2 regions of the Streptomyces sp. NPDC058751 genome follow, and region 1 is predicted to be linked to the other one. Evidence: predicted binding sites of a transcription regulator. Region 1 holds the regulator's gene; the other holds the start of a gene.
The links. Region 1 encodes HspR, which represses chaperone genes until heat shock. Its sites were predicted from a motif close to TTGAGNNNNNNNNNCTCAA; they were not measured.
Positions count from the first base shown of each region.

Region 2: a site for HspR is predicted at 8,997-9,015, ahead of lon (endopeptidase La). Genes of this name have one in related genera too.

Region 1 covers NZ_JBHYPZ010000004.1:273,965-283,976, forward strand. The annotation lists gene ACFW6B_RS06550 (LuxR C-terminal-related transcriptional regulator) at 1-967, shown strand, start outside; gene ACFW6B_RS06555 (LuxR C-terminal-related transcriptional regulator) at 900-1,964, opposite strand; gene ACFW6B_RS06560 (sugar ABC transporter substrate-binding protein) at 2,634-3,758, opposite strand; gene ACFW6B_RS06565 (heat shock protein transcriptional repressor HspR) at 4,333-4,785, opposite strand; gene dnaJ (molecular chaperone DnaJ) at 4,793-5,980, opposite strand; gene grpE (nucleotide exchange factor GrpE) at 6,014-6,673, opposite strand; gene dnaK (molecular chaperone DnaK) at 6,670-8,514, opposite strand; gene ACFW6B_RS06585 (MraY family glycosyltransferase) at 8,662-9,777, opposite strand.
Region 2 covers NZ_JBHYPZ010000021.1:26,059-36,070, reverse strand. The annotation lists gene ACFW6B_RS20310 (roadblock/LC7 domain-containing protein) at 1-185, opposite strand, end outside; gene ACFW6B_RS20305 (nitrate- and nitrite sensing domain-containing protein) at 182-3,265, opposite strand; gene ACFW6B_RS20300 (protein phosphatase 2C domain-containing protein) at 3,635-4,444, shown strand; gene ACFW6B_RS20295 (MarR family winged helix-turn-helix transcriptional regulator) at 4,833-5,351, opposite strand; gene ACFW6B_RS20290 (lysozyme) at 5,651-6,469, shown strand; gene lon (endopeptidase La) at 6,560-8,974, opposite strand; gene ACFW6B_RS20280 (hypothetical protein) at 9,129-9,407, shown strand; gene ACFW6B_RS20275 (spermidine synthase) at 9,611-10,012, shown strand, end outside.

The DNA of each region.
Region 1 (10,012 bases):
AGCAGGCCTGGCACTGTACGCGCGCGCCCTGCGCGAAGGGCAGGTGCACGGTGAGGCCGCCGACATCGCGCCGTGTCTCGTCGACCTCGGCCTGCTCCACCCACACGTCGAGGACACGCGACGGCTGGAGCCCGTGGCACCCGCCGTCGCCTTGCACCGACTCCTGCGCGGGGTCGAGGACCGTATCGCGGACGAGCGGCGGCGCGAGGAGCGACTGGCCACGGTGTTCGAGCCGTTGATGCGGATCGACGGCGCACGCACGACAACGGCCGACCCGGCGATGCTGAGGTTCCTCAGCGGCGGAGAGGCGATCAACCTGGCCATCGCCCAGGCCATGACCGACGCGTCCCAGTTCCTCGCCATCCAGCCCCACATCAGTCACGTCGCCCGGCCTCCGGAGATCCACACCGAACCTCTGCGCCGCGACCAGGCCCTACTCGATCGCGGTGGCCGCATCCGCACCCTCTACCAGCACACGCTCCGCCACGCGCCCACGGTCCTCGCCCGCTACGAACAACTGAAGGGGGACGTGGAGGCCCGTACCCTCGATGAAATCCCCCAGCTGCTGCTGGTCGTCGACCGGACCGTGGCCTTCATCCCGGCGAGCAAGGACTACACGCTCGCCCTGGAAGTCCGCCACCCGGCCCTGATCGAGCACTTCGTCATCACCTTCGACCGCCTCTGGCGCCTGGCCACGCCCATGTACCCGGAAGCCGCCCAGCAGCCCACCCTGAACGGCATCACACCCCGCCAGCGCGCCATCGCGAGCCTCCTCGTCGAAGGCCACACCGACGCCGCCATAGCCGACCGCCTCGGCATGAATGTCCGCACCGCCCGGGTCCACATAGCCAAACTCGCCGCCACCCTCGGCAGCGAGAGCCGGGCCCAACTCGGCTATCTCATAGGCCGGTCGGGGATCCTTGATCAGGAACACCAGGGGGCTCGGGAGCAACCCCGGGAACGGTGACCGTCTCCAGCCCCGGAGTCCGCCGAGGCCCGTCCAGCCCTGCCTGGGCGATGCGGACGCCCAGTTGGGTGCGGCTCGCCGCGCCCAGGGTCTCCGACAGGCGCGCGATGTGTGCCCGGCAGGTACGGACGCTGATGCCAAGACGTTCCGCGACCACCGCGTCCTGGTGGCCCTCCGCCAGCAGGGCGGCGATCGAGCGCTCCCGATGGGTGATGCCCTCGATGCCGGTGGACGGGAGCGGGGACGCCAGCGGGATCGCGAGGCGCCACAGCCGCTCGAAGACCGTCACCAGGTAGTCCACCAGCGCGGGGTGGCGCAGCTCCAGAGCGATCGTGCGGTCGGGGTTGGCGGGGATGAAGGCGACCGTGCGGTCGAAGAGGATGAGCCGCTCCACGACCTCGTCGAGGGTGCGGGCCTCCGCCGCTCCTCCCATCAACTCCATGTAGTTCAGGAGCCCTTGGCCGTGCCGGGCCACGTGGGTGTACAGATCGCGCATGCGCACCCCGCGTCGGCGCATCTCCAGTGCCCGGTGCAGCCCCTCGACGAGTTCGTCCTCGCGCCGGATGCCGCCGGGCTGCACCGTCAGGACCTCACGGGTGCACTCCTCGGTCGCCTTGTCCATGGCGGCGTGGATCCGCGGCAGCCCGTCGAGGACCCGGATCGCCACCCCCTCGGCCGGCGCCCGCACCCGGCCGCCGAGGCCCGCGTACCACTCGAAGGCCGACACCGCGTCGCCCACCCGCGCCTGGCTCGCGCTGACTTCCTCGTACACGCCCCGCAGGAGCCGGGTCATGACCTCCTGGGGCGAGGTCGGCACCAGCCAGCCCATGTCGTCCGGGTCGGGGTGCAGCAGCGCCAGTTCCAGCAGGCAGGGCACCGTCTCGGCGTCCTCGCGGGGCACGCGGCCGCGCCGCACGGCCCGGGAGTACACCCGGTCGCCGACCTCGCACAGCCGGTCAGCGCCGTGCGGATGCCTGTCCGTCCCGTGCCCGGCCATCTCCCACCCCTGGCTCCAACCCTGGCTCCAGCCCTTTCCGCGGTGAGACGCCTCGGCATCTTCCGCAGCGCAACTATGCGCGGACGCGACCGGCACCGCAACAAGGCTGCGCCGCCGGGCAGCGCCCGTTCGCCCCGTCTCATCCCCCTACGTCCTGACCCCCGCCGCACCCCTTGCAACAAGCTGAAGACCCCTGGCCCGGCGCCTCCGATCCCCCTCCCCCGGGCCCCGGCCGACACCCCCCGAAAACCCAACTCCGTTCACAACACAGCGACTTGTGACCCGCCCCACCCCGCCGGGAGCCGTAGTCCCGCCCCGCCCCTGAGACGGACCCGTGACCGCACAACCCCACGACGGAAAATTCACGACATCCTCGAACCAGGCGGACGGCACCCTCGCCGCGCGGCCCCGGAGGGGCGCGGGAAGCGCTCGGCGCGAGGGGACGGATGGCGGGCGCGCCGGGCCGGCAGAGGCCTCAGGGAGGGGCTTCCGGGGGCCGTGAGGCGCCCCGAGGGCCTTCGGGGACCTTCAGGGACTTCCGGGGTGGAACACGGGAACGGGAACGGCCCCGGTCGGGGGTGGGCGCCTTGGGGCGCACCCGCGGGCGGGGCCGTGGCCGTGCTGGTCCTCGCCCGGCCGTCTCGGTGCCGAGACGGCCGGGCGGGGCGTCTACTTGATGCCGAGCGAGTTGCAGATCGCCTTGTAGGGCGCCGTGCAGATCTTGTTCACGGGGTAGATGCTGTCCTGGACGACCGTGTTCTGGATGTTGTCCTTGGTCAGCGCCACCACGGGCACGAGCTGGGACGGGATGTCCTTGTCGGTGGGGCTGGTGACCTTGTCGCGGGTCAGCGCGTCGAACTCGATCGAGCGGCCCTGGACCCGGGCGACGGCCATCTCGGCGGCCGCGTTGGCCTCCTGCGGGTACGACTTGTACACACTCATGTACTGGTCGCCCTTGAGGATCCGCTGCACGGCGATGAGCTCGGAGTCCTGGCCGGTGACCGGGGGCACCTTGCTGACGCCGGCCGCCTTGAAGGCGTCGATGACCGCGCCCGCGATGCCGTCGTTGGCGGCGTAGACACCGGCGATGTTGCTCAGACCGACCGCCTGGATGGACTTCTCCATGTTGGCCTTGGCGTTGACCGGGTTCCAGTCCTTGGTGTCGTACGCGCTGGAGATGATCACCTTGTCCTTGAGCTCGGACATGGCGCCGGACTTGAACTGGGCCGCGTTGGGGTCGGTCAGCGAGCCGTTCATCATGATGATCTTCTTCGAGGCCGAGTCGGCACCCAGCGCGGCGACCAGCGCCTTGCCCTGGGTCTCGCCGACCAGCTCGTTGTCGAAGGAGATGTACGCGTCGATCGGGCCCTGCGCCAGGCGGTCGTAGGCGATGACCGGGATCCCGGCCTCCTTCGCCTTGCGCACGCCCTTGGCGATCGTCACCGAGTCCACCGCGTCCACGAGGATGACGTCGACCTTGTCGTCGATCATCTGCTGCATCTGGCGGAGCTGCTTGGCCGCGTCCTGCTCGGCGTTCAGGTAGAGGACGTCACCCTGCTTCTCGGTGAGCTTCCGCACCTGCTCCCGGATGATCGGGTAGTCGAACTTCTCGTAACGGGTGTTCTGCTTCTCCGGAAGGAGCAGACCGACCGTGATGTCGTCGCCCTTCGTGGCGCTGGCCGACGAGCCGCTCCCGCCGATGCCACCCATGCCACAGCTGGTCAGGGTGAGGGCGGTGGCGGACGACGCCACGGCTATGACGGTACGGCGCAGGCCGGTGTTACGAGTCTTCACATCAGGTGCCTTCCGGGCGAGGTTGCAGCATTGCGACCCAGGTGGCTGAAAGCCAACGCGTTCGATCACCTCAGCGTCAAGGAGTAACCACTTAACGAGATGGCAACGGCGTTTCGTGTTCCACAAGTGAACGCGACGGGAAAAGAGTACGCCCATCCACCGAGTGATCCCCTCAGCTTCACCTTCTGTCATTCACAGGTCCAACCAACTTCCGTTCACAGGGGTCGCGCTTCCCGACGGTTTTTAACCGTTGTTGACCATCCGTGGACAGGAAGGAACACGTGCCCAGAGCCCCTGACGCGAAGGTCGCCACCCCCTCGGCACCCGCGCCCGCCACCGCGGGCGGGCCGCCCGCCGAGGCGGGACCGGCCGCCTCCGCAGTGACCAACCGCACACCGCCCGCCTATAAACGACATTTCACCGCAAATACCGTGTTCCAGGGCACTTCGAAGAAGGCCGGCCGCGACTCCGCGACCACCCGGAACCGGGGCTCCGGCGCCGTGGACGCCCGAAGGGGCCCGGCGGTTCGGACGAACCGCCGGGCCCCTTCGGGTGAGCGTGAGAACTGCCGGAACTACTCGGACGCGCGCTTGGGGCGCCACACCACCAGGGCGCTGGTCTGCTGGACCTCCTGGTACGGGACCAGGTCGCGCCGGTAGGAGGCGTGCACGGCGGCCTCGCGCTGCCGCATGGCGGCCGCGGCCCCGTCGACGGCCGACTCCAGCTCCGCGACACGGGACTGGAGCGCGGCCACCTGGTTCTCCAGCTCGATGATGCGCTTGATGCCGGCGAGGTTGATGCCCTCGTCCTGCGACAACTGCTGTACGGTACGCAGCAGTTCGATGTCACGGGCCGAGTAACGGCGGCCCCGGCCGGCCGTGCGGTCGGGAGAGACCAGACCGAGCCGGTCGTACTGACGCAGGGTCTGCGGGTGCAGTCCGGACAGCTGGGCCGCCACCGAGATGACGTAGACCGGGGTCTCCTCGGTCAGCTCGTAGGGATTGCGTCGACGACCGGTCGTGTCCATGGCTCCGTCATGCTCCCTTCGCGGCCTGGAACAGCTCCGCCCGCGGGTCCTCACCCGCGGTCGCCTCGCGATACGCCTCCAGCGCGTCACGAGCCTTGCCGGACAGGTCCTGGGGGACCGCCACCTCGACGGTGACCAGGAGGTCTCCCCGGGTGCCGTCCTTGCGGACCGCGCCCCTGCCCCGGGCGCGCATGGTCCGTCCGTTGGGCGTGCCCGGCGGCAGCTTCAGGGTCACCGGGGGGCCGCCCAGCGTCGGCACCTTGACCTCACCGCCCAGTGCCGCCTCCGCGAAGGTGACGGGCACGGTGACGGTGAGGTTGTCGTCCTTGCGGCCGAAGACCGGGTGGGTGCCCACGTGGACGGTGACGTACAGGTCACCGGCCGGGCCGCCCCGCTCGCCCGGCGCGCCCTTGCCCCGCAGCCGGATCCGCTGGTTGTCGCTGACGCCCGCGGGGATCCGGACCTGCATCGTGCGGGACGACTTGGCCCTGCCGCTGCCCGCGCACTCCATGCACGGGTGCTCGGCGATCAGACCGCGGCCCTTGCAGTCCGGGCAGGGGTCCGTGAGCGAGAAACCGCCCCCGGAGCCCCGTGCCACCTGGCCGGTGCCGACACAGGTCGGGCACACGCGCGGTGTGCCGTTCTTGTCGCCGGTGCCCGAGCAGGCCTTGCAGGCCGCCTGCGAGGTCATGCGCAGCGGAACGGTCGCGCCGTCCACCGCCTCCGTGAAGGAGAGCGTGACCTCCGTGTCGATGTCCTGGCCGCGCCTGGGCTGCGTACGCGTGCCCGTGGTGGCGCCGCCGCGGTTGAACAGGCCCCCGAAGACGTCACCTATGCCGCCGCCGAAGCCGCCGGCCCCTCCAGCTCCCTGGCCCTGGGCACCGCCTCCGAAGAGGTCGCCCAGGTCGAAGTTGAAGTTGCCGCCGCCGGCGCCGGGACCCGGACGGAAGCCACCGTTGCCGAAGAGGGCGCGTGCCTCGTCGTACTCCTTGCGCTTCTTGGGGTCGCCGAGCACGTCGTTCGCCTCGGAGATCTCCTTGAAGCGCTCCTCGGCCTTGGCGTTGCCCTTGTTGGCGTCCGGGTGGAACTCGCGGGCGAGCTTCCGGTACGCCTTCTTGATCTCGGCCTCGGTGGCGTCCTTGGGGACGCCGAGGACCTTGTAGAAGTCCTTCTCGATGAAGTCCTTGGTGCTCATCCCCGACGTCCCTCCTTCCTCGTCCGTTCAAGCTCAGCCCTCGTCCGGGCCACCGCTCTCCTTGTCGTCCGCAGCCTCGGCCTGCTCATCGGCCTTGACCGGCTGGGCCCCGGGCTGCGGCTCGGCGACGGCCACCCGCGCGGGGCGGATGGTGCGTTCGCCGAAGCGATACCCCGGCTGCAGAATCGCCACGCACGTCGTCTCCGTGACGTCCGGCGCGTACGAGTGCATCAGGGCCTCGTGGATCGTCGGGTCGAAGGGCTCGCCCTCCTTGCCGAACTGCTGGAGTCCCATCTTCGCCGCGACGGTCTCCAGGGACTCGGCGACGGACTTGAACCCGCCGACGAGCTCCCCGTGGTCCCGCGCGCGGCCGATGTCGTCGAGCACGGGCAGGAGCTCGGTCAGGAGGTTCGCGATGGCGATCTCCCGGACCGCGATCCGGTCGCGCTCGATGCGGCGGCGGTAGTTCTGGAACTCGGCCTGGAGCCGCTGGAGGTCCGCGGTGCGCTCGGTCAGTGCCATGCGCGCCTGGTCCAGCTGGGCCGTCAGGCCGGCCAACTGTGCTGATGCGTCCCCGTCCGGGGCCGCCGCCCCCTCCGCAGAGGGGGTGGCGGTCTGCGGCTCGGCGTCGTCGGAGGTGGCGCCTGAAGGGACGTCGGGCTGCTCTTCGAAGCCCGGGGTCTCCTCCGTCACGCGGCACCGTCCCGGCGGTCCTCGTCGACGATCTCGGCGTCGACGACGTCGTCGTCGGCCTTCGGGGCCTCGGCACCGTGGGCGTCGCCGCCCGCGGCCTGGGAAGCCTGGGCGTCGGCGTACATGGCCTGGCCGAGCTTCTGCGAGACGGCCGCGACCTTCTCGGTGGTGGTGCGGATCTCGGCGATGTCCTCGCCCTTGAGCGCGGCCTTCAGCTCCTCGATGGACGCCTCGACCTCGGTCTTGATCTCGCCCGGGACCTTGTCCTCGTTGTCCTTGAGGAACTTCTCGGTCTGGTAGACGAGCTGCTCGCCCTGGTTGCGGGTCTCGGCGGCCTCGCGGCGGGCGTGGTCCTCGTCCGCGTACTTCTCGGCCTCCTGGCGCATGCGGTCGACCTCGTCCCTCGGCAGCGAGGAGCCGCCGGTGACGGTCATCTTCTGCTCCTTGCCCGTGCCGAGGTCCTTCGCGGTCACGTGCATGATGCCGTTGGCGTCGATGTCGAAGGCGACCTCGATCTGCGGGACACCGCGCGGGGCCGGCGGCAGACCGGTCAGCTCGAACATGCCGAGCTTCTTGTTGTACGCCGCGATCTCGCGCTCGCCCTGGTAGACCTGGATCTGCACGGACGGCTGGTTGTCCTCGGCGGTGGTGAAGATCTCGGACCGCTTGGTCGGGATCGTCGTGTTCCGCTCGATGAGCTTCGTCATGATGCCGCCCTTGGTCTCGATGCCGAGGGACAGCGGGGTCACGTCGAGGAGCAGGACGTCCTTGACCTCACCCTTGAGGACACCGGCCTGGAGGGCGGCGCCGATGGCGACGACCTCGTCCGGGTTCACGCCCTTGTTGGCCTCGTTGCCGCCGGTCAGCTCCTTGACGAGCTCGGCGACGGCGGGCATGCGGGTGGAGCCACCGACGAGAACGACGTGGTCGATCTCGGACAGCTGGATGCCGGCGTCCTTGATGACGTTGTGGAACGGCGTCTTGCAGCGCTCCAGCAGGTCGGCGGTCAGCTGCTGGAACTGGGCGCGCGTGAGCTTCTCGTCCAGGTGCAGCGGGCCCTCGGCGGAAGCCGTGATGTAGGGCAGGTTGATCGAGGTCTCGGTGGACGAGGACAGCTCGATCTTGGCCTTCTCGGCGGCCTCACGCAGACGCTGGAGCGCCATCTTGTCCTTGGCGAGGTCCACGCCGTGGCCGGAGCGGAACTGCTGCACCAGGTAGTCGACGACGCGCTGGTCCCAGTCGTCACCACCGAGGTGGTTGTCACCGTTGGTGGCCTTCACCTCGACGACACCGTCGCCGATCTCCAGGAGGGACACGTCGAAGGTGCCGCCACCGAGGTCGAAGACGAGGATCGTCTGGTCGTCCTTGTCGAGGCCGTACGCCAGGGCGGCGGCGGTCGGCTCGTTGACGATGCGAAGGACGTTCAGACCGGCGATCTCGCCGGCTTCCTTCGTCGCCTGGCGCTCGGAGTCGTTGAAGTACGCCGGGACGGTGATGACCGCGTCGGCCACCTTCTCGCCCAGGTACGCCTCGGCGTCGCGCTTCAGCTTCTGCAGGATGAAGGCGCTCATCTGCTGCGGGTTGAAGCTCTTGCCGTCGAGCTCGATCTTCCAGTCGGTGCCCATGTGGCGCTTCACCGAGCGGATGGTCCGGTCGACGTTGGTGACCGCCTGACGCTTGGCGACCTCGCCGACGAGCACCTCGCCGTTCTTCGCGAAGGCGACGACGGACGGCGTGGTCCTGGCGCCTTCGGCGTTGGTGATGACGGTGGGCTCGCCGCCTTCGAGAACGCTGACGACGGAGTTAGTCGTGCCCAGGTCGATGCCGACCGCACGTGCCATTTCGATTCCTCCAGCAATGACTTGAGTGGAACGGACTCAAGTGTGCACGACGTCCGCCTCTCGGTCAACAGACCTGAGTCGTGGGGGCTCAACTCTTATCCGTTCCTTACACGCATAGACCATCTGATCTGCGGCTTTTCCTCAGAGTCAGCGCACCTTCACCATGTCCGGAGCCTCCGGACGGGGGCGCCCGGGCCGCGCCGACGGCCTCGGAACGGGCCCCCCGGGTGCCGGGATCGCACGCGACCGGTCACGGTGCGGGCGCGCCACGGGACGCACGGCCCCCACGACGGCGACCGCCGCCACGGCGCCCACCGGCCACCAGGCGGCCCCGGCCCCCAGCCACCCGAGGTCGATGCCCAGTCCGACGAACGCGGCCGCGAACGCGGCCAGTCCCGTCACCACCAGGGCCCCCTGCCGGGTGAGCCCCGCCCGCCGCAGCCGGTGCACCAGATGGTCGGGCGCCGGGCGCGGCAGCGGGCACCCCGCCCGCCACCGCGAGACCAGGACCAGGACGACGTCCGCGCCGGCCACGGCCGTCAGCGCGAAGGCGGCGCCGAGGCCGGATCCGGCGGGCCGCTCCGCGTGCACCCGCACGATCGCCGAGGCCAGCAGGAACCCGGCGAACAGCGACCCGCAGCGACCCGGCGCGCTCCGGGCCGGGGGCCATCCGTGCATCAGGAAGCCCGTGAGGGCGGCGGCCAGCACGCTGAGCAGCGCCGCGAGCCCGTCCATGAGCTCGGCGGCCGCGCACCCGCCGAGGGCGAACGCGGTGATGACGCCGACCGTCCCCATCACCCCGTCGGCGTGGTCCAGCGAGCGGAACGCCTGGACGACGAGGACGATCCAGACCACCGCCAGGATCCCGGCGGGCAGGCCGAGCACGTCGTAGGGGACGGTCAGCGCGGCGGCGACGGCGACTCCCGCCACGCACACCACCGGGGGTACGGGCAGCAGGTCGGCGGCCAGGCCGAGCAGGGCGACGGCCAGGGCGACGGCCAGCAGCCGGCCGGTCTCCGGCCCGAGGGGGGCGGCGCCGGTCCAGTCCCCGGCCCAGCCGACGAGCGCCGTCGCGCCGGCCACGGCCGCCCCGCCGAGGAGCGGGACCGGTCTCCCCCTCCCGGGCACCCGGGGTCTCGCCCGGCGGGCGGGGAACCCCCTCCCGTCGGCCGGGCCGAGGCGCAGGGAGAGCGACCGCAGCAGCGCGGTGAGTGCGGCGGTCAGGAGCAGAGCGGCGACGGCGGCCGCGATTCCGTACAGCACGTCGCCAATTTAGGGGTGATTGTCACAGTATTGGGTGAATAACACGATCCGGTTTACGTGTCCTGTCGAACGCGGGCGAACGGGACCGCCTGCCCGCACCCCGGGCGCCCACTCAGGCTTCCCTCAGCGACGCAGATCACCGCACCGCTGACTACAGTGCGGCGGAGGAAGTGGGTAGTCTCAGACGGACTGCATAAGTTACCGCTTAGTAATCACCTTCGAGATCGCCTCGAAG
Region 2 (10,012 bases), on a different contig from region 1:
TTGGTGGTCCCGTCGGCCGTCCTCGCCTCGGCGTTGTGGCCGGGGTCGGAGGAGAGCAGGAGCAGGCCGTCGGAGGAGACGACCGCGACCGACTGGAGGCCGGGCACCTCCTCGACGAGATTGGTCAGCAGCCAGTGCAGGTTACGTGCTTCGCTGCTCAGGCCGAAGGTACTGGTCGCGGTCAACTGCTTGCCTCCTCGGCTGTGCCCCCGGCTTCCGCGTCCTGTGCGCCGGACCGGTGCGCGGTGGGCGCGGGTCCTGCGGGCGCGTGTGCGGGTGTGGGGGCCTGCGGGGTCTGTCCTTCGGGTGCGGGGGTCTCCGCCGTCCTTTCGGCGATCTCGGCCTCCACGTCGCGGCGGCCTTCGACGGCCCCCCGGTGGAACCCGCCGAGCCTGCGGCGCAGGGCGTCGGCGTCCACGCCGCCCACACGGGGCCTCGGGGCGGCGACGGGGGCGGAGATCTTCGGTGTGCGCTTGGGCAGGCCCTTGTCGGTGAGCCTGGGGTGTTCGTCGGGAACGCGCTCGTGGTCGTCGGGGCCGATGGCGTACGAGTCGTCGGCCTCCTCCTGACCCGCGGCCGGGTCGGCGTCGGCGTCCGCGGGTGCCTCGGTGACCGACGCCGCGGGGGCGTCCGCCTCGGGGGCCTCGGAAGCCGCGGCCGGTTCGGCGGCGGTCCCGTCCGGGCGGGAGGTCTCCTCGTCCGCGGCGGAGTGCGGTGCCGGGGCCTCCGGCTTGGAGGCCGCCGGGGCGAGCTCCGGGAGCAGCAGCTCCATCGTCGTCTCGGATACGCGCTCCGGCTCGGGCTCACGGGGGCCCGGGATGACCGGGGTCCGGACGTCCGGGCCGGCCTCGGGGGCCTGCGTCCCCTCGGGGGCCTGCGTCTTCTCGGGCGCCGTCTCCAGGTCGGATGCCGTATCCGGGCCGGATGCCGTATCCGGCTCGGTGACGGACTCCGGCTCGGTGGCGGACTCGGCTTCGGCGGCGGACTCCTTGAGGGCCGCCTCGGCCGCCGCGATCAGCGGGTCCTCGCCGTCGGCCGTGACCGGGACCGAGGCACGCCGGATCGAACGGCCGCGCAGCACGTTGGAGTTGGCCTCGGCGTCCGCGCCGGGCAGGGTCACCGCGGGGGCTCCCCCGACGATGCGCACGGAGGTGGGGACGGTGGACGCCGGGGCGGCGGCGAGCAGCGCCTTCGGGAGGACGACCACGGCGGCCACCCCGCCCTGCTTCTGCTCGCGCAGCTTCACCCGCACGCCGTGCCGGTGGGCGAGCCGGGCCACGACGTACAGGCCGAGCCCGAGTCCCTCGCCGCTCTCCTGGTCGTACGAATCCTCCGGCTCGAACTCGGAGAGGCGGACGTTGAGGTGCCTCATCCGGTCGTCGGTCATGCCGATGCCCTCGTCCTGCACGGAGAGCATCACGTCACCGCTCTCCAGCAGCCAGCCGGAGACCTCGACGGGGACGTCGGGCGGTGAGAACGAGGTGGCGTTCTCCAGGAGCTCGGCCAGCAGGTGGCTGATGTCGTCGGCGGCGAACCCGGCGATGTGCGCGTGCGGGGGCAGCGCGGCGATCCGTACCCGCTCGTACCGTTCGATCTCGCTGACCGACGCGCGGGCGACGTCGACGAGCGGGACCGGGTTCGCGTGGTGCTGGACGTGCTCGGCGCCCGCGAGGACGAGGAGGTTCTCGCTGTGCCGCCGCATGACGGTGGCGAAGTGGTCGAGCTTGAAGAGGGTGGCGAGGCGGTCCGGGTCCTGCTCGCGCTCCTCCAGGCTCTCGATGACGCCGAGCTGGCGCTCGACGAGGCCGAGGGTGCGCAGCGCGAGGTTCACGAAGGTGCTGTGGATGGTGCCGCGCACCTGCTCCAGGTGGGCCGCCGCCTCGGCGAGCTCGCCGCGCAGCCGGTCGCGCTCGTCGGCCGTCTGCTGGCGCTGGCCGATGAGGTGCTTGCGGTCGCCTTCGAGGGTGGTGTTGCGCTCGTGCAGCGTGACCACGTGCTTGTGCAGCGCGTTGACGGAGCGGACGACCTGGGCGAACTCGTCGTTGCGGCCGGTGAACCTGATCGGTTCCCCGGCGGCCGGGTCGGTGGCGAGCCGGGCCGAGCCGAGGCGCAGGACGGCGAGCGGCCGGGTGAGGGTGCGGGCCATGGCCATCGTCATGCCGGCCGCGACGAGCATCAGGACGCCGAGGAGGGTGACGCGCAGCTCCAGCGCGGTGACGTCGTCGTCCCGCAGCTTCTCCAGGTCCTTGGTGCGGTGCTCGTTGAGGGACGCCTCGGCGCCGCGCATCAGGTCGATCCGGGCGGACAGGGCCGCGTTCAGCTTCTTGGTGTCGGTGCCGAGCGCGGAGCCGGAGAGCTTGGGCTGCCCGGTGAGTCTCGCCAGGTACCTCTCCGCGGAGCCGACGTCGGGGCCGGTGACCGTGGAGTCGTACGACGTCGCGGCCTGCTCGGGCGCGGTCTCGCGGAAGTCCGCGATCGCCGCGTCGGAGCGCAGGCGCGCCTGCTGGGCGGCGGCGCTCAGCGCGTCACGCTGCTTGGTGTCGGCGGCCGACGAGACGGCCGTGGTGCTCGTCAGACCCGTGACCGGGTTGTAGACGCTCTGGGTGGTGTGCGGGACGCCGAAGGCCGCCAGGAGCAGTCCGCGGGCTGCGGCGGACTGCTGGACGGCGGTGTCCAGCTCGGCGAGGGCGTGCGAGCCGGAGCCCGCGCGCGGCGGCATCCGGTCGGCCAGGTCCTCGGCGAGGGCGTGGAGCTCGGCGATGGTGCCGGAGTACGCCTGGTGCGCCTCCAGGGCGGAGCTCTTCCCGGTGAGGGCCGCCCGCCTGAGGGTCGCGATGCCGTCGAGGTCCTCGAGCAGCGAGGCGGGGGCGTCCGCGTCCGAGCGCAGCTCGTCGACCTGCCGGTCGACCTGGGCGCTGCGCTGCTCGGAGGGCGCCTTGGTCTTGGGCCTGCCCGCGGCGACGTAGGAGGTGACCTCGTCGCGCTCGTCGGCCAGCGCGTGCGCGAGGGTCAGCGCCTGCTGGGTGCGCTGGGCGAGCGTCACCAGATTCTGGGAGTCGTTCAGCTGTTGTGAGGCCGACAGCACCATGGGCGCGCCTGCTCCGGCGATGGCGGCCGCGACGACCGCCACGGCCACGATCAGCCTGTTGCGCACATGGGCGGTCCTGCCCCGGCCCGTGGAGTCGGTGGCGTCGCCGACGACGCCGCCCTCTGTGGAGTTGGAGGCCGTCTTCTTGCCTGTGCGCCTCGGCCGCGTCTTCTGCACCGGTGCTCGCATTCCTGACTCGTGTACCCATTTGGGGCCCGGGTGACGTCCTGTCAATCGCGGCGTACGCCCGGTACGGATCCCGACCCTCCCAGTGCCGGTGGGCAGTGGTCCCGCATCATCTGACCCGCCACCCGAAGGAGTGAACATCGGAGGGGAGTTGGCGAGCAAGTCTCCCAGGTGCTCACGGGCGCCCTGTGCGGTGGGCCGGTTGGACGTCCGGGACGGGCTTTGGCAATATTCGCCGCCACGTTTTGCCGGAGTCGATCATTCCGGGCCAAACCCGGCGCCCGCGCCGCCGAACCGCACGTCGGACGTTCCCCGGCGTCCTCCGGGCACCCTTGTGAAGCCCTCGTGCAGACTGGCGGAATGCGCACTGAACTCGTGTCGGAGCCCGGAGACCCGGACCGCCCCAATGAGGACTTCGCATCGGTCGGGCTTCCCGCTTCAGGACAGGGCGGTTCGCTGGTCCTGCTCGACGGGGTGACGCCGCCCCGGAGCGACTACGGCTGTGTGCACCCGGTGCCCTGGTTCTGCGCGCGGCTCGGCGGAGCACTGACCGAACTGTCCGTTTCGCAGGGGGATTTGCCCCTCTCGGAGGTCCTGGCGCGGGCGATTCGCCGCGTCGCCGACGCGCACGCCGACACCTGTGACCTTTCTCACCCGCGCACGCCCCAGGCAACCGTGGTCCTCGCGCGGTGGTCCCCGGCGCAGGTGGAGTACCTGATCCTCTCGGACTCGGCCCTGCTGGTGGAGTCCCCCGCCGGCGAGGTCGCCGTCCTGATGGACGACCGTCTCGCGCGCCTGCCGCGCGCGGCCCTCGTCTCGGACGCCGTCGTCGACTCCACCGTCCGCAACATGGAGGGCGGCTTCTTCACGGCGGCCGCGGACCCGTCGGTGGCCTCGCGCGCGGTGACGGGCGTCCTCCCCCGGTCCTCGGTGCGCGCCCTGACGGCCCTCACGGACGGCGCCGCCCGGTGGGTGGAGAGGTTCCGGGCGGGCGACTGGGCCGAGCTGTTCGCGCTGGTGCGCGAGGAGGGCTCCGCCTCGCTCGTCGAGCGCGTACGGCGCCTGGAGCGCTCGGAGGCCGCGGAGCGGCCGGAGGGCCGGCGGGGCAAGACGCACGACGACGCGACGGTGGTGTTCGTGGAACTCCCGGAGGCACGGACGGGGCCGTGAGCGGCGGCGCGCATGCCGGCCTGACGGACCCCGGCATCGGCCGGAGCCGGCGGTGCGGGCGTCGGCCGGGGCGGCGAGCCCGGACATCGGCGGGCGCTGCGGCCCGGACATCGGCCGGGGCGGCGGGCCCGGGCGTCGGCCGAGGAAGCGGTCAGGCGTCCACCAGGGAAGCGGCGGCACGGATGCCGGCCGGAGGGAGGCGACGGGCCCGGCATCGGCCGGAGCCGACGGTACGGGCGTCGACCGGGGCGTCGAGCCCGGACATCGATCGGGAAGGCGGCCCGGGACGCGGCCCGGGCGTCGGCCGGGGATGGCGGGCCCGGGTGTCCGCCGGGGAAGCGGTGGCGGACCCGCCGGAGGTGGTGTGCGGGCGTCGGCCGGGTGGGGGCTACTTCTCCATGCCGCGGTTGAGCTGGTTCAGCAGCCGGGCGAGCTCGGCGACCTCGTTCTGGTCCCAGTGGGCGAGCTGGCGGACGTAGCGGGCACGGCGGGCCTCGCGGACGCTGGAGACACGGCCGCGGCCCTCCTCGGTGAGGTGGACGAGCCAGGCGCGGCCGTCGGCGGGGTCGGGTTCGCGCGCGACCAGGCCCAGCTCCTCCAGGGCGCGGAGCTGCCGGGACATCGTGGCCTTGCCGACGCCGATGTAGGCGGCGAGTTCCGTGGCGCGCTGGCGGCCGCACTCCTCGAGCCTGACGAGGAGTCCGTACGCGGCGGACTCCAGATCGGGGTGGACCTCGCGGGCCATCTCCCCCTGGTTGGCGCGGGCGCGGCGCAGGAACACGGTCAACTCGCGTTCCAGGGAAAGGAACTCGCGGTCCCCGCCGCCGAGCGCCGCGGGCCGGTCCACACCATTTCCCGACACACCGGATTCGACCGGACGTCCGCCGTCGTTTCCGCCCTCGTGCACGTCAGCACCCCTGACCCGGTTTCCCGATCCTGAAAGTTTCTGCCGGAACTCGCCGTTGCCGCAGCTCGGCCAGTATTTCGCAGGCGTAGACCAACGGCAGCCTCCGACCCCTCTTCCACGCCGTCGTCTACGTGCGTAGCTTCTTTATCAGACACCTTTACTGGCATGCGCACGCCACTCCCAGGTCAAGGACGACCTGATCCCCCCGGGGCACGCATGCCCGCGCTTTCCCCCCACCGAGCTCCACCGAGCTCCCCCTGCTGGGCTCCGGAGCTCCCTCGCCCTTCGGAGGCACGCACATGTCCGTGCACAGATCCGGAACGGCCCGCCGCCTGCGAGTGCTCGCGGCAGGAACCCTGCTCGTCGCCTTCTCCCTCCTCTCCGCCCTCCCCTCCTCCGCCGCCGACACCCCCGCCCGGGGCTCCGCCCGGATGGGCACCGGGGTCATCGCCCACGACGGCCAGGACGGCACGCCGTCCACCGGTGACGCCACCCAGACGGAAGGCGTCGACGTCTCCGGCCACCAGGGCAACGTCGCCTGGTCGACCCTGTGGAACAGCGGGGTCAGATGGGCCTACACCAAGGCGACCGAGGGGACGTACTACACGAACCCGTACTTCGCCCAGCAGTACAACGGCGCGTACAACGTCGGCATGATCCGCGGGTCGTACCACTTCGCGACCCCGGACACCACGACGGGTGCCGCCCAGGCCAACTACTTCGTCGACCACGGCGGCGGCTGGTCGGGCGACGGCAAGACGCTCCCCGGCACCCTCGACATCGAGTGGAACCCGTACGGGGCCGCCTGCTACGGCAAGTCGCAGAGCGCGATGGTGAGCTGGATCAGCAGCTTCCTCACCCAGTACCGGGCCAGGACCGGCCGTGACGCGGTGATCTACACGGCCGCGACCTGGTGGACCCAGTGCACCGGCAACCACGGCGGCTTCGCGTCCGACCACCCCCTGTGGATCGCCCGCTACGCCTCCGACCCGGGGACGCTCCCGGCGGGCTGGGGTTACTACACGATGTGGCAGTACACGTCGTCGGGCCCGACGGTCGGGGACCACGACAAGTTCAACGGCGCCCTGGACCGGGTCAAGGCCCTGGCCAACGGCTGACAGCACCCGCCGTACGACGGGACGCCGGCGTACGGCGAAGGCCCGGGCCTCCCTCACGGGACCCGGGCCTTCCCTTCCGGCGGCAGCCCGTCACGCCGCCACCGGAACCTCCGGCACCGCGCCGTTCGTCGCCGGCGCGAGTGCCAGCTGAAGGACCTGGCGGACGTCCGTGACGGTGTGGACGTCGAGCTTCTCCAGGACCTCGGCCGGGACGTCGTCCAGGTCGGCCTCGTTGCGCTTGGGGATGATCACGGTCGTGACACCCGCCCGGTGCGCGGCGAGCAGCTTCTGCTTCACCCCGCCGATCGGCAGCACCCGCCCGGTCAGCGAGACCTCACCGGTCATGGCCACGTCGGTGCGCACCAGCCGGCCCGACAGCAGCGACGCCAGGGCGGTCGTCATCGTGACGCCCGCGCTCGGACCGTCCTTGGGGACCGCGCCCGCCGGGAAGTGGATGTGCGCGCCCCGGTCCTTCAGGTCGCCGACGGGCAGTTCGAGCTCCGCGCCGTGCGAGCGCAGGAAGGAGAGCGCGATCTGCGCCGACTCCTTCATCACGTCGCCGAGCTGGCCGGTGAGGGTCAGTCCGGCCGCGCCCGTTTCCGGGTCGGCCAGCGACGCCTCCACGTAGAGGACGTCACCGCCCGCGCCGGTGACCGCGAGCCCCGTGGCGACACCGGGCACCGCCGTGCGGCGCTCGGCCGGGTCCTGCGCCGACTCCGGCACGTGGTGCGGACGCCCGATGAGCCCGCGCAGATCGGCGTCGGTCACCGTGAACGGCAGCTCCCGCTCGCCCAGTTCGTGCTGGGCCGCGACCTTGCGCAGCAACCGGGCGATGCCCCGCTCCAGGTTCCGCACGCCCGCTTCCCGGGTGTACTCCCCCGCGAGCCTGCGCAGCGCGCTCTCGTCGAGGACGACCTCGCCCTTCTCCAGGCCCGCCCGCTCCAGCTGGCGCGGCAGCAGGTGGTCCCGGGCGATGACGACCTTCTCGTCCTCGGTGTAGCCGTCGAGGCGGACCAGCTCCATGCGGTCGAGCAGGGCTTCCGGGATGGCTTCCAGGACGTTGGCCGTGGCGAGGAACACGACGTCGGACAGGTCGAGTTCGACCTCCAGGTAGTGGTCGCGGAAGGTGTGGTTCTGCGCCGGGTCGAGGACTTCGAGCAGGGCCGCCGCCGGGTCGCCCCGGAAGTCGGAGCCGACCTTGTCGATCTCGTCCAGCAGGACCACCGGGTTCATCGACCCGGCCTCCTTGACCGCTCGGACGATCCGGCCGGGCAGCGCGCCGACGTACGTACGGCGGTGTCCGCGGATCTCGGCCTCGTCCCGGACGCCGCCGAGGGCGACGCGGACGAACTTGCGGCCCATGGCATGGGCGACGGACTCGCCGAGCGAGGTCTTTCCGACGCCGGGCGGGCCGACGAGTGCGAGCACGGCGCCGCCGCGCCGCCCGCCGACGACTCCGAGGCCCCGGTCCGAGCGCCGCTTGCGCACGGCCAGGTACTCGGTGATGCGCTCCTTCACGTCCTCCAGACCGGCGTGCTCGGCGTCGAGCACGGCCCGGGCGCCCCTGATGTCGTACGCGTCCTCGGTCCGTTCGTTCCACGGCAGCTCCAGGACGGTGTCGAGCCAGGTCCGGATCCAGCCGCCCTCGGGCGACTGGTCACTGGACCGCTCCAGCTTCTCGACCTCCTTGAGCGCCGCCTCGCGGACGTTCTCCGGGAGGTCGGCGGCCTCGACCCGGGCGCGGTAGTCGTCGGTCTCGTCCTCGCCTCCCTCTCCCTTGAGGTCGCGCAGCTCCTTGCGCACCGCTTCGAGCTGGCGCCGCAGCAGGAACTCGCGCTGCTGCTTGTCGACGCCCTCCTGGACGTCCTTGGCGATGGACTCGGCGACGTCCTGCTCGGCGAGGTGCTCGCGGAGCTGCTCGGTGGCGAGCTTGAGCCGGGCCACCGGGTCGGCGGTCTCCAGGAGCTCGACCTTCTGTTCCACGGTGAGGAAGGGTGAGTAACCGGAATTGTCGGCAAGGGCGGAGACGTCGTCGATCTGCTGCACCCGGTCCACGACCTGCCAGGCGGCGCGCTTGCGCAGCCAGCTCGTGGCCAGGGCCTTGTACTCCTTCACCAGGTCGGCGACCTTGCCGGGCAGGGGTTCGGGCACGGTCTCCTCGACCCGGGTGCCCTCGACCCACAGCGCGGCACCGGGACCGGTGGTCCCCGCGCCCACCCTCACGCGCCCGCGCCCCCGGATCAGCGCGCCCGGGTCACCGTCGGCCAGCCGGCCGACCTGCTCGACCGTGCCGAGCACTCCGGTGCCCGCGTAGGTCCCGTCGATGCGCGGCACCAGGAGTACCTGAGGCTTTCCGGGCGTTGAACGGGCGGCGGCCTGGGCTGCCTCCACCGCGGCGCGCACATCGGTGTCGTTCAGGTCCAGCGGAACCACCATCCCGGGCAGCACCACCTCGTCGTCGAGCGGCAGCACGGGCAGGGTGAGTGATGCGGACGTCGAAGCCATGATCTCCCCTTCGGCAGTCAAGTTGAGCTATGCCGACTCAATGCACGGGGGCTCCGCAATGTTCCCCGATGACCGTTCGCTGTGAGCGATCGCTTACGGGCTCCCGGAGGCCGCCCGGGATGCGGGGTGGCCGTCCGGCTCGGATGGTGGAGTCATGAACCATCACCTCGCCCAGAACAAGCTCGACATCGACACCCGTCTCGTCACGGTCGGCGCCGCGCTCACCGCGGCCGGCGCCCTGGTGGCGTGCACCGGCATGGTCATCGCGGCCGGCGCCGTGGTCTCCGCGGGCCGGCGCATGATCCGCGCCATGGACGTGCCCCCGTCGCAGGCGGCGGCCATGAAGTGGCGGCAGGCCAAGGAAGCCTCCCTGGCCGGCATGGAGGCGTGGCACTCCGCGTCCCACGCCCAGAACGGGGCCCACCACCGCTGACCGGTCCCCTCCGGCCCGGCCTCCTCCGCCCTACCCTCCCTCCGACGGCTCAACGGGCCGCCTCCCGTCCGCCGGGGGAGGGGAGAAAGGGGCGCCTGCGGGACGCGTCAACCTCGTGCGGCCGCCGTCACCCCGGGAGCCGAGAGAGCCGTTCCCGGCGAAATCCCGGAACCCGTACAGGTGAAAATGCCAGGATGGCGGCCATGACCGCCTCGTACGAGACTCCCGAAGTCATCGACCGCCGCCAGGGTCCGTACGGGGAGGTCGTGCTGCGGCGCCACGGCGACCTGCTGCAGATCATCGCCAACGGGTGCTTCCTGATGGACACCTCCGACGGGCGCTCCGAGCGGCTGCTCATGGACGCGGCGTACGACGCCCTGGACGGGCGCCCGGAGCCGAGCGTGCTGATCGGCGGGCTGGGCGTCGGGTTCTCGCTGGCGCACGCCGCGGCCGACCGGCGCTGGGGGCGCATCACCGTCGTCGAGCGCGAACGGGCGATCGTCGGCTGGCACCGGGACGGCCCCCTCGCCGCGCTGTCGGCCCGGGCGCTCGCCGATCCGCGCACCGACATCGTCGAGCGGGATCTCGTCGAGTACGTCGCCGAG